Asanoa ferruginea: one gene and its partner. The protein of the gene in region 1 interacts with the protein of each later gene in a pairwise test. Links are inferred from orthologs where the notes say so. Each region holds a gene or a part of one and is shown on either strand. Other genes may lie near its edges. The genes, in order: DFJ67_RS41935 and DFJ67_RS12475.

Evidence for each region.
Region 2: the proteins of DFJ67_RS41935 (region 1) and DFJ67_RS12475 interact in binary tests that used the Escherichia coli proteins (3 or more experiments, as listed by UniProt). The link is inferred for Asanoa ferruginea from one-to-one orthologs.

Annotation. Positions count from the first base shown.
Region 1 is NZ_QUMQ01000001.1:9,024,256-9,030,086, reverse strand. Bases 3,024-5,831 are described here. They hold DFJ67_RS41935 (acyl carrier protein), read right to left. Parts: upstream 4,644-5,831; coding sequence 4,404-4,643; downstream 3,024-4,403. Other genes in these bases: DFJ67_RS41925 (acyltransferase domain-containing protein), read right to left, coding at 5,631-5,831; DFJ67_RS41930 (beta-ketoacyl-ACP synthase III), read right to left, coding at 4,690-5,634; fabF (beta-ketoacyl-ACP synthase II), read right to left, coding at 3,176-4,402; DFJ67_RS41945 (acyl-CoA carboxylase subunit beta), read right to left, coding at 3,024-3,145. In the rest of the region: DFJ67_RS41965 (ATP-binding protein), read right to left, coding at 1-99; DFJ67_RS41960 (class I SAM-dependent methyltransferase), read right to left, coding at 104-751; DFJ67_RS41955 (class I SAM-dependent methyltransferase), read right to left, coding at 765-1,463; DFJ67_RS41950 (hypothetical protein), read left to right, coding at 1,505-1,723; more of DFJ67_RS41945, read right to left, coding at 1,724-3,023. UniProt on the Escherichia coli protein: Carrier of the growing fatty acid chain in fatty acid biosynthesis.
Region 2 is NZ_QUMQ01000001.1:2,612,241-2,618,069, forward strand. The notes cover bases 1,653-4,458. They hold DFJ67_RS12475 (acyl-CoA thioesterase), read right to left. Parts: upstream 3,384-4,458; coding sequence 2,922-3,383; downstream 1,653-2,921. Other genes in these bases: DFJ67_RS42640 (hypothetical protein), read left to right, coding at 1,672-1,839; DFJ67_RS12465 (tRNA adenosine deaminase-associated protein), read left to right, coding at 1,966-2,481; DFJ67_RS12470 (nucleoside deaminase), read left to right, coding at 2,478-2,948; DFJ67_RS12480 (TetR/AcrR family transcriptional regulator), read right to left, coding at 3,387-4,019; deoD (purine-nucleoside phosphorylase), read right to left, coding at 4,094-4,458. Also shown: DFJ67_RS12455 (NHL repeat-containing protein), read left to right, coding at 1-1,128; DFJ67_RS12460 (hypothetical protein), read left to right, coding at 1,182-1,556; more of deoD, read right to left, coding at 4,459-4,801; DFJ67_RS12495 (VOC family protein), read right to left, coding at 5,043-5,498; DFJ67_RS12500 (S8 family serine peptidase), read left to right, coding at 5,758-5,829.

The DNA of each region.
Region 1 (5,831 bases):
CGCGTTCCAGATCAGCTCTTTGACCGCACCCAGCGGGTCGCTCTCACGCGCCAGCCGCTGGACATGATCTTCCGCGGCTTCCAGGTGGACTCGGCGCATGGGTTCAGCCGGCGGTCTCCGACGGCGACGCGGCGACCGCGAGCGGGCTGGCCATCCGCATCAGCCAGAAGCTGGAGGGCACCCGGGTGGCGTCGTCGACCACCTCGCCGGACACGTCGGCGAACGACTCGCGCGCCAGCGCCTCGAACGCGGCCGGCTCGCGGACGTGCTCGCCCCGGTCGTTGTCGCTCATCCACTTGGACACGCGGCCCTGGCCCGGCGCGTAGCAGGTGTCGACGGCGATCACCTTGCCGCCGGGCGCCAGCGCCCGCGACGCGACCCGCAGCAGCGACCGGGAGTCTTCGTCGGAGAGGTGGTGCAGCAGGCCGAGCAGCAGCACCGCGTTGGCCGGTGGGAGCACGCCCAGGTGCTGCTCGCCGAAGATCTCGGTGGAGAACGTCGCCCGCTCCGAGCCGAACCGCGCCGACGCGTGTGCGATGTAACGCTCCGACGTGTCGAAGCCGAAGTAGGTCACCTTCGGCAGCCGGTCGAAGTAGTAGGCCGGCCCGCAGCCCACGTCGATCACCGTGTCACCGTCGTGCAGGTCGAGTTCGGCCAGGCAGCGGTAGCGCAGCCGGTCGGAGCCGAGCGCCTTCTGCAGCGCCACATACATCGTGACGTTGCTGAGCATGTTCTTCAGGGGTGCCAACACGGGAACTGGACTCCTAAGCCGGACGGTGGGCCCGCATCATCAGCGAGACGCCGGGCAATGATTTCACCGGAAGATAGCGTTCGGCGGCGATCACCGCGCGCAGGCCGAGGTTGACGGGGGTGGCGAGGTCGTCGAGGTCGCTGCCGGTGGATTTGCGGCGGCGCCACGCGGCGACCGGGCGGAGCAGCACGTTCCAGCTCCACAGCTCGTCGACCACGAGGCCGGCCTTCTCGACCAGGTCGAGCAGACCCGCCCGGTCGTAACGCCGCACGTGCCCGACCGCTTCGTCGTGCGCCGACCACAACTTCATGTCAGCGGGTACGGCGATCAGCACCGTGCCACCCGGCCGCAGGACCCGCCGGATCTCCGCCGCGGCCTCGTGGTCCTCGTCGATGTGCTCGAGCACGTCGAACGCGGTGACCAGGTCGAGCCGCGCGGCCGGCACGGGCAGGTGCCGGGCGTCGGCGCGGATCACCGACAGGCCGCGCTCGCGGGCCACCGAGGCACCCTCTTCGCCGTATTCGAGCGCGACCGGCTGCCAGCCGTGAGCCCGCAGCACCCGCGTGTTGCCGCCGCCCGCGGCGCCGATGTCGAGCGCCGCACCGGGGGTGCCGAGCTTGCGCAGCGCTCGGGCCAGGAGCACGCGGCGCTCGTAGTACCACCAGTGGCGGTCTTCCAGCGCGGCGAGTTTGCGGATCTCGGTCGCTTCCACGGGCACCACCCTATCGACAGGTCGCCGGTAGGCTGCCCGGCATGCCCGCCCCCCATGGATTCGCCTATGAGGAACGCTCCGACGGGTCTGTCGTGATCACCCACCACGGCCGCCCGGCGACGACGTTGCGGGGCCCGCGGGCCCAGGAGTTCCTGGCCGAGGTCGACGACGACCCGCAGGGCGTGATGGCCCGCTGGACCGGCAACTACCGGCACGGCAACGAGCGCACGGCCAGGAACCACCCGCGCAACCGGCGCTAGCTAGAGCGGGATGTTGCCGTGCGCACCGCGTGCGGCCGGCGCGGCGGCCAGCGCCTCCGCGATCCGCCGGCGGGTCTCGCCGGGCTGGATCACGTCGTCGACGACGCCGATCTCCAGTGCCCGCTGCACGCCGCCGGCCGTCTTCACCTGCTCCTCGATGAGCCGGGCGCGCAGTTCTTCGCGCTCCTCGTGCGGCGCGGCGGCGAGCTTCTTGCGGTGCAGCACGTTGACCGCGGCCGAGGCACCCATCACGGCGATCTCCGCGGCCGGCCAGGCGAACACCGCGGTGGCGCCGAGCGACCGGGAGTTCATCGCGATGTAGGCACCGCCGTAGGCCTTGCGGGTCACCAGCGTCACCCGGGGCACCACCGCTTCGGCGAACGCGTGCAGCAGCTTGGCACCGCGGCGCACCACGCCGTCCCACTCCTGGCCGAGGCCGGGCAGGTAGCCGGGCACGTCGACGAGCACGATCAGCGGCACGCCGAGCGCGTCGCACATCCGCACGAACCGGGCCGCCTTCTCGGCGCTGGCCGCGTCGAGGCAGCCGCCGAGGCGCAGCGGGTTGTTGGCGATCACGCCGACCGTGCGGCCGCCGAACCGGCCGAGCGTGGTGACGATGTTACGCGCCCACTTGGCGTGCAACTCCACGCCGGGCTCGTCGAGCAGCGCCTCGACCACCGGCTTCACGTCGTAGGCCCGGTTGGCCGCCTCCGGCATCGTGCCGGTGAGGTCGTGTTCCGTGTCGTCGGTGCGGATGTCGGCCGGCGAGAGCCGACCCTGGTGGCCCAGCATGGCCGCCAGCCGGCGCGACTCGACCAGCGCCGACGCGTCGTCAGGGGTGGTCACGTGCACCACGCCGGAGCGCCGGCCGTGCGGCTCGGGGCCGCCGAGCCGCTCCATGTCGACCTGCTCGCCGGTGACGCTGCGGACCACCTCGGGGCCGGTCACGAAGATCCGGCCGGCGCCGCTCATCACCACGATGTCGGTCAGCGCCGGCCCGTAGGCGGCACCGCCGGCCGCGGGGCCGAGCACCACCGAGATCTGCGGCACCCGCCCCGACGCCCGCACCATGGCCGCGAAGACCAGGCCGACCGCGTCGAGCGCGACCACGCCCTCGGCCAGCCGTGCACCACCGGAATGCCACAGACCCAGCACGGGTACGCGGTCGCGGACGGCGATGTCGATCGCGTTGACGATGTGCTGGCAGCCCTCGGTGCCCATCGCACCACCCATCCGGGTGGCGTCGGTCGCGTAGGCGACCGCGGGCGTGCCCTCGATCTCACCGCGGGCACAGAGCACACCAGAGCCATCGCGCGGAGCGAGCAGGCGCAGCGAGCCGTCGTCGAAGAGGGCGCGCAGGCGCACCTCAGGATCTCGATGGTCCACGGCCGCCTGTTCGTCCGGCGCGATGGTGCTGGTCATAGTGCTTCTTCCGTCAGGACCGGGTAACTGTCAGGCCCGGGTGAACACGAGTGCCACGTTGTGCCCGCCGAAGCCGAACGAGTTGTTGAGCGCGGCCGGGATGTCGAGCGGCCGCGTCTTGTTGGCGGCCACGTCGAGATCGAGCTTCTCGTCGGGGTCGTCGAGGTTGATCGTTGGCGGCACCACGCTGTCGCGGATCGCCAGGATCGCCGCGATCGACTCCAGCGCGCCGGCCGCACCGAGCAGGTGCCCGGTCATCGACTTCGTGGCGGTCACCACGGGGTGCCCACCGAGCGCGGCGTGCAACGCGACGATCTCGGCCAGGTCGCCGACCGGCGTCGAGGTCGCGTGGGCGTTGACGTGCACGATGTCGGACTTGGCGACGTCGGCGTCGGCGATCGCCTTGGCGATCGCGCGGATCGCACCGCGCCCCTCCGGGTGCGGCTGCACGATGTCGTAGCCGTCGGAGGTCAGGCCGGCACCGGCGACCCGGGCGTAGACCCGGGCACCCCGCGCGGCGGCGTGGTCGGCGCGCTCGAGCACCAGCACACCGGCGCCCTCACCGAGCACGAAGCCGTCGCGGCCCTTGTCCCACGGCCGGGACGCCTTCTCGGGGTCGTCGTTGCGGGTCGACATGGCCCGCATCGACGCGAAGCCGGCGATCGGCAGCGGGTGGATGACCGCTTCGGTGCCGCCGGCCACGACCACGTCGGCCCGGCCGGCGCGGATCATGTCGAGGCCGAGCGCGATCGCCTCGGCGCCGGTCGCACAGGCGCTGGCGACCGAGTGGACGCCGGCCTGCGCGCCGAGCTCGAGGCCGACCCAGGCGGCCGGGCCGTTGGGCATCAGCATCGGCACGGTGTGCGGGGAGACCCGCCGCGGGCCGGAGGCTTCCAGGATGTCGTCCTGGGCGAGCAGCGTCGTGGCGCCGCCGATGCCCGAGCCGATGCTGACCGCGAGCCGCTCCGGGTCGAGCCCGGAGTCGGCCAGGCCGGCGTCGGCCCACGCCTCGTAGGCGGCGATCAGCGCGATCGCCTCGGAACGGTCGAGCCGGCGCAGCTTGACCCGGTCGATCTTCTCGGAGGGTTCGACGGCGAGTTGCGCCGCGATCCGGACCGGCAGTTGGCCGGCCCACTCCTGGGTGAGCGGACCCACCCCGGAGCGGCCGGCCAGCATGGCGTCCCAGGTCGACGCGACGTCCCCGCCCAGCGGGGTCGTCGCTCCGAGCCCGGTGACGACGACGTCGGGGCGACTCATGTCAGGCGTTCGACTCGATGTAGGTGACGGCGTCGCCGACGGTCTTGAGGTTCTGCACCTCGTTGTCGGGGATCTTGACGCCGAACTTCTCCTCGGCCGCGACGACAACCTCGACCATGGACAGCGAGTCGACGTCGAGGTCGTCGGTGAACGACTTCTCCTCGGCCACGTCGTCGGGGTTGACGCCGGCAACCTCTTCCAGGATCTCGGCCAGGCCGGACGTGATCTCGTCACGGGTCATTGCGGTTGTTTCCTCTCGGGTGTGGTGTGGTGATGCTTGTTGCGCGCTACGGGCAGCGAACAACCTGCCCGGCGTACGTTAGACCGCCGCCGAAGCCGAACAGCAGCACCGGTGCACCGGACGGCACCTCGCGTCGCTCGATCAGCTTCGACAGCGCCAGCGGCACGCTGGCCGCCGACGTGTTGCCGGACTCGACGATGTCTTTGGCGACGACCGCCTGCGGCATGCCGAGCCGCTTGGCGATGCCGTCGATGATGCGGCCGTTGGCCTGGTGCGGCACGAACGCGGCGATCTCCTCGGGGGCGATGCCGGCGCGCTCGCAGGCCTGCAGGGCCAGCGGGGCCAGGGCGGTGGTCGCCCACCGGAAGACCTGCTGCCCCTCCTGCTGGATGTAGGGCCGCCAGCCCTCGATCCGGACCGCGTCGGACTTCTCCGGCACCGAGCCCCAGATCACCGGGCCGATGCCGGGCGCCTCGCCCTCGGCCGCGGCGGTGACCACCGCGGCACCGGCGCCGTCGCCGAAGATGATGCAGGTCGAGCGGTCGGTCCAGTCGGTGAAGTCGGAGAGCTTCTCGGCGCCGATGACCAGCGCGTTGCGGGCCGCTCCGGCGCGGATCGCGTGGTCGACGGTGCCCAGCGCGTAGGAAAAGCCCGAGCACGCGGTGTTGATGTCGTAGGCGCCCGGCGCGTTGATGCCCAGCTTGGCGGCGACCCGGCAGGCCACGTTGGGGCTGCGGTCGACGGAGCTACAGGTGGCGACCACGACCAGGTCGATCTCGGCGGGCGTGAGGCCGGCGTTGGCGAGGGCCTTCTCGGCCGCGAAGCCGGCCATGTCGGCGACCGTCTCGCTGTCGGCGATCCGGCGGGTGGCGATGCCGACCCGGTCGCGGATCCACTCGTCGTTGGTGTCGACGATCTGGGCCAGGTCGTCGTTGGTGAGCACCCGCGACGGCTGATAGTGGCCGAAAGCGAGGATGCGGGAGCCTGTCATGCGGGTTGTCCTCCGATGCGCGCGAGCGGCTGGCCCGGTGCGACCGGGTCGTCGTGGTGGGCGAGCCATTCAGTCAGCAGGCCGTCGCTGTGCGCGGCCACGTCGACCGGGCCCTGCCGGGTGATGACGTGCCCGATGACCTGGCCGGTCCGCACGACGTCGCCTTCGGCGAGCCCGTCCGACGGAGCGAACATACC
Region 2 (5,829 bases), 6.4 Mb from region 1 along the record:
GGACTTTTTACCGCGGCCGCCGCCACCACCGCTGCGGTGCTGCTGTCGGCTTCGCCGGCCTGGGCGACGGTGGTCTCCGCGACGCCTGACCCGCTGCCGACTTTCAACGGTTTGGTGCTCGCGACGGCGTACTCCGGAAACACGCTCTTCGTGGGTGGCGATTTCACCAGTGTGACCGCCGGCGGCCGGACCGTCGCGCGGAGCCGGCTGGCCGCGGTCAACGCGCGCACCGGTGCGTTGCTGCCCTGGGCACCGGCTGCCGACAGCACGGTCCGCGCGATCACGGTCTCCGGCAGCGCGGTCTTCGTCGGCGGTGCGTTCACCGCGATCAGTGGCGCCCGCCGCGACGGGCTGGCCCGCCTCGACGGCGGCAGCGGCGCGGTGCACAACTCCTTCAAGCAGTCGCTGACCGGCATGCCGTACGGGCTCGCGGTCGCCAATGGTCGGCTCTACGCCGGTGGGTCGATGACCAGCCTCAACGGCCAGGCGATCGGACGGCTCGCGGCATTCGACCCGGCCACCGGCGCGGTGGTGGGGGGCTTTCGGCCGCGCGCCGACAGCACGGTCGAGTCGGTTGTCGCGGCCGGCAGCCGGATCTACGTCGGCGGAAAGTTCGGCTCGATCAACGGGGCCGGCGGCACCCGGCACCTGGCCGCGCTGACCTCCACCGGTGCGGTCGACACCCGATTCACCTCGCGGGCCAGCGACGTGGTGCACGCGGTCGCGGTCGGCGCCTCCGGCGTCTACGCGGCGATGGGCGGGCCGGGCGGCCGGCTGGGCGCGTTCACCACCACCGGCGTCGGGCGCTGGACGTTGACCATGGACGGCGACGCGCAGGCGGTGACCGTGCTCGACAAGGTGGTCTACATCGGCGGCCACTTCGACGCCGTGTGCAAGTCGGCGCGCACCGGCGACCACGGCAACTGCATCGACGGCAACACCCGCCGGATCAAGTTGGCCGCGGCCAACGAGGCGGGTGGCGCACTGCTGCCCTGGGCCGCCGACGGCAACGGGTCGAGCGGGGTGTTCACGATGGCGGCCAGCGCGAGCCTGCACAAGATGGTCGCGGGCGGGGCGTTCACCACGATCCGCGGCGCGGCCCGGGCCCGGCTGGCCCAGTTCGGCTGACGCCGCCGGCCGGTCGAAACGCTCGGTACGCTAGCCGCAAGGTTCGAGAGGGGATGACCGTGGCGCAACCAGCGATGCCGCCCGCGGGCGCACCCCGCACCCCGCCATCTGGTTTGTTCCCAGCGGCCCGGACCCGGCCCACCTATCGCGAGCCGCACGCCGTGCGGGGCAGCGCGGTGGCCGCCGGGGCCGGCGCTGGTGCGGTCTGGCTGCTCGCCTTCGGCGTGGTCGACTCGAGCGTCCGGGGCTATGCCTACTGGACGCTGTTGGCCGGCGCCATCGCCTGGCTCGTGTCGGCACTGTTGGTCCGGGCCGGCGACCGCGGCGTGGCGGTCGGCGTCGCGGCCGCCACCGGGCTCGGCTGGAGCATCGCGGCGGTGGTGGTCGGTGTCACCTGGGCGACCCACGGCAACTGGCCACTGTGGTGACCAGACGTGTTCGTTCCGCGACCTCACGTGGTCGCGATGCCTCGCTACGTAAGGGATTCGCTGCACTGTGCGACCGGCCTTGACTAACCGCTCGAGCATCGGAGACGCTGCCGCCATGGCTTGGAAAGTGCAGCGGCTGGATCCTGAGCGCAGCCGCCGCCGGATGCAGCTACTGGCCGAACTCGCGGGAGCGAAGTCGGTCCGGGAGCGCACCCAGCCGCGACGACTTCAGGGCGACCGGCTCCGTGAGTTGATCGCAACCCGGCGCCGTCTGGCCAGCTGACCCGTCCCTCCTCGGGGAGTTGGTCGAGCCACTGGCGACCTGACCGACTACCGTCACGTTCACACCGAAAACGCCGGTGCACGGCGGCGGTTGCGCGCCGCCGGGGGTCAATTGGGGGAATCCGCCGTGTCCTACTTTGCTGGAGCCGCTCTCCGCGGTTCGGCCGGCTGGACCGCTGCCGAGGTCAGCCTGCACGGTGTTGTCGACGTCGAAGAGGTCGCCGACCGCCTGCGCGATGCCGATCTCGACGCCGACATCTCACTGCTCTTCATCGAGTCTGACGACACCTATCTCGTCGTGATGCGCCTCGACGAGGGCGAAGACCTGCGGATTTTCGGTTCCGACTCGGCCTTCGCCGACGAGTCGCGGCTCGGTGCCATCCTGGTCGGCGACATCAAGGTGCCGGCGATCGAGATCGACGAGGTGGTCGAGCGGAGCGCCGACGCCGATCCCGACAAGCCCGCCGCCGATCCCGACGCCGACCCGGTCGGTGACGCCGATCTGCTCGCCGACCTCGGTGTCTCGGCCCGGCGGCTGCTGGAGTTGTGCGGCCACGAGGGCCTGTTGCCCGCCGATGTCACCGCGGAGATCTGCCAGACGATCGGCTGCGGTGACGAGGTCGAGGAGCTTCGGGAGGCGTGACGTCGGCCCGGCGCGACCGCCACGAGGAGTGGATGCGGCGGGCGTTGACCGTCGCGGCCGGTGCGGCCGCCGGCGACGCGGCTGACGTGCCGGTCGGCGCGGTGCTGCTCGACGCGTCCGGCAACGAACTCGCGGTCGGGCACAACGAGCGCGAGTTGACCGGCGACCCGACCGCACACGCGGAGATCGTGGCGATGCGGCGGGCCGCGGCGACGCTGGGCACCTGGCGGCTCGAAGGGTGCACGCTGGTCGTCACCCTCGAACCGTGCACGATGTGCGCCGGCGCGCTGGTGCTGGCTCGGGTGTCCACGGTGGTGTTCGGCGCCTGGGAGCCGAAGACCGGCGCGATCGGCTCGCTCTGGGACGTCGTGCGCGATCGGCGGTTGACGCACCGGCCCGAGGTGTATGGCGGGGTGCTCGCGGCCGAGGCCGCCGACCTGCTACGCGGTTTCTTCCGGCCCCGCTAGTGCCGGCTTCATCAGGTCAGCGGCGACGTCGCGGGCGGGCTGGGTCCACGGTGTCGGGCGCATGCTCTCCGGGTCGAGCCGGACGATCGTGCGGCGGCCCTCGGCGTGGGTGGTCGTGCCGTCGGCCGACGTGATCCGGAAGCCGTAAACCCCGCTGGTGCGGCCGAACGAGTCGAGCCAGAAGTGGATCGCGACATCGCCGGTGCCGCGGATCGGCGTGCGGTAGTTGATGGTGAACTCGACGACCGCGTGGAAGCTGTCGGGCAGGGTCGGGCGGCCGTCGGCGAAGCTGAAGCCGCGCTGTTCCCAGTAGGCGGTCAGCGCGCGCTCGAGGAGCAGGGCGTAGCGGGCGTTGTGCACGATGCCCATCGCGTCGAGGTCGTCGTAGTGGATGCGGATGCGCTCGAGGTGGCCGTACTCCAGAACGGTTGTCATCTTTCAGCCCTCCGGCAGCAGGTCGGGATCGGTCGCGAGGGTGCGCAGGCGGTCACCGGCGGCCCGGCGCGCGTAGTGGTAGGTCGGTTCGGGCGACTTGATGCGGGAAAGCAGCACCGCGCTGAGAGCGAACGACTCGAGTTCGTACGCCAGTTGGTGTGTGTCTGTGTCGTTGAGCAGCTCGCCGGATTGCACGGCCTCCCGCGCGAGGCGCTCGACCAGCTCGGACCAGGTCGCGAAGTGCTCGGTCAGCCGGTCGCGGACCAGGCCGGGGCGGACGCTGAACTCGAACTGGACCTTCGCGAAGAAGCAGCCGCCGGGCAGGTGGCGGTCTTCGTAGAAGCGGATGCGGTGGTCGTGCAGCGCCCAGAGGCGGCGGATGCCGCGGGGCGCTTGGAGGGCGGGGCGCACGACGTGCTCGAGGAACTGCTCGCGGGCCTGCTCGATGGTGGCGAGTTGGAGCTCTTCCTTGGATCGCCAGTGTGCGAAGAGGCCGGACTTGCTGACGCCCAGATCGGTGGCGAGTTGCCCGAGCGAGAGGCCGTCGAGGCCGTCTTCGGTGGCGCGGGCGACCGCGCGGTCGAGCACAGCAGCTCGGGTGCGGTCGCCACGCGCGATCCGGCCGTCGATGGTCACCCGGTCAACCTAGCGGGTTAACCGAACGACCGGTCGTAAAGTTTGTTGTGGCGCTTGTCTCTTTGTGTTGAGGCTCAGGCGATGGCCGTGTCCAGGGCGATCTCCACCATCTGGCCGAAGGTCTGCTCGCGCTCCTGCGACGTGGTCTTCTCGCCGGTCTTGATGTGGTCGGAGACGGTGAGCAGGGTCAACGCGCGGGCCTTGAAGCGCATCGCGATCGTGTAGAGCGCGGCGGACTCCATCTCGACCGCCAGGACGCCGTAGTCGGCCAGGGTGTCGAAGAGGTCGGGCCGGTCGGTGTAGAAGGCGTCGGCGGCCAGGATCGGGCCGACCCGCATCGAGATGCCGCGCCGCTCGGCGATGTCGACCGCGTTGCGCAACAGGCTGAAGTCGGCGACCGGGGCATAGTCGATCAGGCCGTCGAAGCGGGCGCGGTTCATGTAGGAGTCGGTCGACGCGCCACTCGCGGCGATCACGTCGCGGAGTTGCAGGTCTTCGGTCAGGGCGCCACAGGAGCCGACCCGGATCAGCGTCTTCACGCCGTAGTCGTTGATCAGCTCGTGCGTGTAGATCGAAGCCGAGGGCATGCCCATGCCGGAGCCCTGCACCGAGACCTCGACACCCTGCCAGCGCCCGGTGTAGCCGAGCATGCCGCGCACCTGGGTGTAGCACTTGGCGTCGTCGAGGTAGGTCTCGGCGATCCACTTCGCCCGCAGCGGGTCGCCGGGCATGAGGACGCGTTCCGCGATGTCGCCGGGCTCCGCCCCGATGTGAATACTCATGGCGGCGATCCTGCCAGGTCGGTGTGGGTGCCGTCCGCCGGCGGTGGTGCCCGCGCGGGGTTCGCCTCGGGGGTCGGGTAATCTCATCGGCGGTGGCGTGTCCGAGTGGCCTAAGGAGCACGCCTCGAAAGCGTGTGAGGGTTTACGCCCTCCGCGGGTTCAAATCCCGCCGCCACCGCCATTGACGCCGGGTCCCTCGCGGGGCCCGGCGTCGCTTTGTGTGGTCTGAATCGCCGCCGCCTCAGCCGAGCCGCTCCGAAAGCTCGATCATGTTGCCCCACGGGTCGCCGATGAGGGCCAGGCGGCTGTTGATCTCTTTGAGGTCGAACGGCCTGCCGAAGATGGTGACGCCGCGGCGGTCGAGTTCGGCGAGCGCGTCGTCGACACTGTCGACGTGTAGGGCGAAATGGTGATAGCTGGGGCGTTCCAGGCTGTCGATGACGTTGGTGTAGTAGGTGCCCGGATCCGGATTGCCGCCGCCGAAGAGCTCGACGTAGAAGTCATCGTCATTCGGCGGTGCCAGGTAGGCGAGTTCGAGACCCGCCCAGGTCCATTCGGCGAGGACGCGGAAATCGAGCTTCTCGGTATACCAGCCCTTGGCCTCGGCGTAGTCGGGCACACGCACGGCGACGTGGTGGCCGCGGGCCGAGGCGAACGGGCTGGACGGGTTTCTCGCGGGTGCTGCCTGGTCGGCCATGACACTCCCCTCCGACACCTCAAAAGCCACGTTAATGGGCTGGCGGACACCGTTTCCCGGAAACGGGTGGTCCCGCCGCGTCGACGGATCCGATCAGCAACACCGTCCACACCTATCCCGCTTTTGGCCGAGCGTTCATCGATCTTGGCCGAGTGACATCTGTTCATGTCTTCGCGTGCCGCATAGCCTCACGTTCGGTCTGCGGGCGGCGATGTCACGAACGGGGCGTCCGGCCGTCGACCGGAAGGGGAGGAGGGAGATGAATCTCCCGCGTAAGTCCATTTTGGTCGGAGTCAGCGCCCTGACGGTGTTCGCATTCGCGGCGCCGGGT